DNA from 2 places in the Paenibacillus sp. AK002 genome. Region 1 is predicted to be linked to the other one. Evidence: predicted binding sites of a transcription regulator. Region 1 holds the regulator's gene; the other holds the start of a gene.
The links. The regulator CtsR, encoded in region 1, represses protease genes until heat stress. The targets are predictions, from matches to a motif close to ATGGTCAATAAAGGTCAAACA.
Positions count from the first base shown of each region.

Region 2: clpP (ATP-dependent Clp endopeptidase proteolytic subunit ClpP) is a predicted target of CtsR. The motif match lies at 1,214-1,234, and genes of this name have one in related genera.

Region 1 is NZ_CP096377.1:6,308,979-6,311,456, reverse strand. Features, by position in the region: gene M1D70_RS28595 (GntR family transcriptional regulator) at 1-184, shown strand, start outside; gene M1D70_RS28590 (CtsR family transcriptional regulator) at 529-990, shown strand; gene M1D70_RS28585 (hypothetical protein) at 1,015-1,539, shown strand; gene M1D70_RS28580 (protein arginine kinase) at 1,578-2,478, shown strand, end outside.
Region 2 is NZ_CP096377.1:218,231-220,708, reverse strand. Features, by position in the region: gene M1D70_RS01075 (sugar-binding transcriptional regulator) at 1-815, opposite strand, end outside; tRNA gene M1D70_RS01070 (tRNA-Arg) at 1,073-1,147, shown strand; gene clpP (ATP-dependent Clp endopeptidase proteolytic subunit ClpP) at 1,310-1,906, shown strand.

The sequences.
Region 1 (2,478 bases):
CCGGGACCGTTTCCTGGCGACCGTGGCTAATGAGGAGATTGCCTCGCTGCTGGATGTAAGCGCCGGAACCCCGTTACTGAAGCGGTTGAGATCCTCCTACGACCAGACGGGCAGCATCATTGAATACAGCATCGGGTACTACAATACGGAGTTACAGCATTATTTGATAAGTTATGATGCTTAAGATATAGAAACGACAGGAAGAAGTGGCCATGAGAGACCGGTTTTAATCCGGAACGTTGGCTGCTTCTTTTTTTATTACTTCGGTTGAATTGTTCTTCGGAAAAGGGCTATAAGCGATTGAAGAAGTGGGTACAATAAGAATACATGCATAGCGCGAACATTTGAGAACTACCCTCTTGGCAAAATGAAAAAATGTGCTATAATGAGATTAAAGTCAAAGAAAGTCAAAGTCAACGAGGTTCGCTGATTTTGATTATGGTTAATCAACGTATAAGCAAGGCTCTGTGCGGACGTGTAAGATCACTATCCGTCTTAACGTTTCAAACAGTGGAGGATGAACAGACCATGCGTAATATCTCTGATATTATCGAACAATACCTGAAGAGCATTTTGCAGGAAAGTCCGGAAGGAACCGTCGAAATTCAACGGAATGATTTGGCGGAGCAATTTTCTTGCGTTCCTTCCCAGATCAATTACGTGATCAGCACTCGGTTCACGCTGGAGAAGGGCTTTCTTGTCGAGAGCAAGCGCGGCGGGGGCGGATACATACGCATCCAGCGTATCGAGCTTCCCCAGCATACTGCACTCCAGCAGCACCTTCATCATACCATCGGCAGCATGATCGACCAGACGGTAGCGGAAGGCTTGATCTACCAGCTGGAGGAATCCCGGTTTTTGACGAAGCGGGAGGCCAGCCTGATGCGGGCCGCCGTTTCAAGGGAATGCCTGAATGTGAAGCTTCCTTATCGGGATGAGCTGCGCGCAAGGATTATGAAGGCGATGCTTATTTCTTTATTAGGTAAGTGAGTCTGTGTAAGGAGGCATCGGAGTATGTTATGCCAAGAATGCGGTAAACGGCCGGCGACACTTCATTTCACCAAAATTGTGAACGGGGAGAAAACGGAGTTTCATTTTTGTGAAACTTGTGCCCGCGAAAAAGGGGAATTGATCCCCGGCACGTCGAATGGGTTTTCTATACACAGTTTGCTGTCAGGCCTGCTGGATCTGGATCCTTCAGGCAAGGGCCAGACCCCCGGTGCGAAAACGGCTCAGACGCTGCAATGCGAGGAATGCGGCATGACGTATTCCCAGTTCAGCAAGCTTGGTCGGTTCGGCTGCAGCTCGTGTTATAAATATTTCTCGGATCGATTGGATCCGTTGTTCAAGCGAGTCCATGGGGGAACCTCCCATGTGGGCAAAGTGCCGAAGCGTACCGGCGGCCGGATTCAGATCAAACGCCGGATCGATGAGCTTAAGAAGGAGCTTCAAATGAGGATCCTTCAGGAGGAATTTGAAGCGGCTGCCGAGATCCGGGACCAAATCCGTGAGCTGGAGCGTAACATTGCTCAGGGATAAGATCGTTACATTTTGCACTTTAGTAGGAGGAATGCGTGATGTCTAATCTCCGGTTTACCGATTCGGCGCTGAGCGAGTGGATGCGCGGGAACGGTCAGGATTCCGACATTGTCATCAGCACCCGCGTGAGGGTGGCGCGCAACCTGCAGCATCTTCCTTTCCCGCTGCTTGCAACGGATCAGCAGTCGGGAGAAGTGCTAGAGCGCCTGACCCATGTGTTAAAGGATAAGGAGGATTTGCAGGATTTCGGGCATTTGCATGTAATTAAATTAAGTGAGATTGATGAGCTGGATAAGAAGGTTCTCGTCGAGAAGCATCTGATCAGTCCCAATCTGGCAAATGAATCCCGAAACGGGGCCGTCATCCTTACCGAAGATGAATCCGTCAGCATTATGATCAATGAAGAGGATCACTTGCGCATACAGTGTCTGTATCCCGGATTCCAAGTTCGGGAGGCATGGAGCCGCGCGACGGCGCTGGATGATATTTTCGAATCCGAGATCGATTATGCTTTTGATGACAAACGCGGTTACCTAACGAGCTGTCCGACCAATGTCGGCACCGGCCTTCGCGCTTCGGTCATGATGCATCTGCCCGCGCTCGTCATGACGCAGCAGATCAATCGGATTCTCTCGGCCGTATCCCAGGTAGGCTTGACCGTTAGAGGAATTTACGGCGAGGGCAGCGAAGCTTTAGGCAACCTGTTTCAAATCTCGAATCAGATTACGCTCGGGCAAACCGAGTCGGAGATCATCGAGAATCTTCACAGCGTGGCCCTGCAGATCATCGAGCATGAGAAGAATGCCAGGGCGCGGCTCCTCAGTGAATCCAAGCTCCGTATTACGGACCGGGTCATGCGTTCATACGGCATCCTGTCCTATGCAGCGGTCATGGATTCCAAGGAAGCGGCTCAGCGCTTGTCCGATGTTCGGCTAGGCG
Region 2 (2,478 bases), 870 kb from region 1:
TCCGCGATCGCGCCATCTGCCTGCAAGTTCCGGATAGAGCCTTCATCCAGCTTGCGCCGTCTGGCCATCTCCATGGCATCTCCGATGCCGTGAATAATGACGCGGCTGCGCCTGATCACATCCACGATCTCCTGGATGTGCTGATCCTGAACCAACGATTGATAAGCATCCTCGCTGAGCAGATCCGGTACATGAAGCAATCGGTACTCAGCCCCAACGCGCTTAGCCATTTTGGAAGCAATGGTGTTCGCTTGAATCTCCATGCTCTCCCCGAGGCCGCCTCGCGCCGGCACAAACCAAGTGCTTGTCAACGGTTCTCCGCCAGGCAAAGAGGACATCTGCTCTGCCACTTCGGCGAGCGTGGAGCCGCCTGTAACAGCAATCGTATCTCCATCCTGGACAAAGTTAAGCAGCGTTCTTGCTCCGGCCCGGCCAAGCTCACGTTTGACTTCCGGAGATGACTCGCTGTCACCGGGAATAATGACCACTTTACGAAGCCCGTAAGCCTGACGAATCTTCTCTTCCAGTTCAACCAGTCCGAACAACTCATTCATGACCGGTTCCAACTCCTCCAGCAAGCATATCCCTGAGCCGCTGATCCGCATGCCGAGCGTTTCAATCTCGATCAGCCCTTGCGCTTTCAGAAGATCAGTCTCTGCTCTGAGAACACGCTCGGTCATCGATAGCGATGAAGCCAGTGTTCTTCGGCCAACAATTCCGGACAACTTGATCTGATGAAGGATGGTATACCTTCGTTTAAGAGTGTCCATCAGATCCGGCAGAAGTTGCTCTTGTATTTCTAATAGGTTACGCATGCATTCCACTCCTGCAAACTTCGTCTCGGCTCTCCTACCTGGTCGTAAAATGTCCCAGTTAAACTTTTTAAGTCCCACCCTTATTCTAACCAATAATCATGCCGGTTGCAAGTGTCCGAAAGTATATTTCTCTACCCCAGGCATTCTTATACATTATGGCCAACTACCGGCTCGTCTATATAATAGGAACAAAGTTTTGTCCGCTATTGTATTTTTCAAATAGATGCGGTATAATCAACTTCGTTGCTGATTTTTGTGCGCCCGTGGTCCAATGGATATGACGTAGGCCTCCGGAGCCTGAGATCGAGGTTCGATTCCTCGCGGGCGCGCCATTATAACATTTATTCTCTATACTGATTACCCTAAAGTGCCCATAACGGCTCTTTTTTTTACTCAATAGTTTGACTTTCTTTGACTTTTTGATTTAAATTGTTTATCATGTGGGTAATACGGTAACAGTATTTATATGAGGTACTTAAGAGGAGGTTTTCCACGTGAGTTTTATACCTATGGTCGTTGAACAAAGCAACCGCGGTGAGCGGGCGTACGACATCTATTCCAGATTGCTGAAAGACCGCATTATCTTCCTCGGCTCCGACGTAAATGACGTGGTCGCCAATTCCATCATTGCCCAAATGCTGTTCTTGTCGGCTGAGGATCCCGAGAAGGATATTCATCTTTACATCAACAGCCCTGGCGGTTCCATTACCGCAGGTATGGCGATATTCGATACGATGCAGTTCATCAAACCGGACGTCTCGACGATCTGTGTCGGCATGGCTGCTTCCATGGGCGCATTCCTGCTCAACGCAGGCGCCAAAGGCAAACGCTACGGTCTGCCTAACAGCGAGATCATGATTCACCAGCCGCTCGGCGGCGCACAAGGTCAAGCCACGGATATTGAAATCCGTGCCCGCCGCATTCTGAAAATGCGCGACAAGCTGAACCGCATCCTGTCCGAACGCACCGGCCAACCGCTGGAGCGCATCGAGAAGGATACTGATCGCGACTACTTCATGACGGCTGACGAAGCCAAAGAGTATGGCCTGATCGATCAAGTACTGGAAAACACACCACCGCAAGGCTTATAAAAGAAGAAGTAAAGGGCAGGCGCCGTTATCCGGTGCCTGCCCTTTCTTATCCTCTGAAGGGGAGTTATTGAAAAAGTTCGATTCAAGAGAGTGAGAATATCCCCTTCGGTCGCTGTTGAAATCAGGAAACTGGAATGAATAGATATGGAGGTTTCCCGATTTCAAAGGCGAACGCGTTGCTCCACCAGGGATATTCTCACTGGAGGGGACAACTTTTTCAATAAAACCTAAAGCGGTAAGACTCCCCTCCTAAAAGGCCTGCCTTAACTTGAGGGGAGGGAAAATAAAAGAGTACCACCCTCACTGCTTTCATGTAGGATTTCACCGAACGGCTTGCTTGCCACGGACTACGAACCATTCGTGTACAGGGAGCAGAAACAGTGTGCAAGATGTACAAGACAGGCATGTTGTCATCGAGGCAAGCCTCTCGATAACGCGAAAATCCCCTGACCGCAGGAAGCAGGAGTATACACTCCACGCTCACGTGATCAGGGGACTTTTCACAACTGGTTCCGGCACAGTGTTACATCAGGACAGCATCATGTATCTAGTGAAACTTTATTAATTAATAA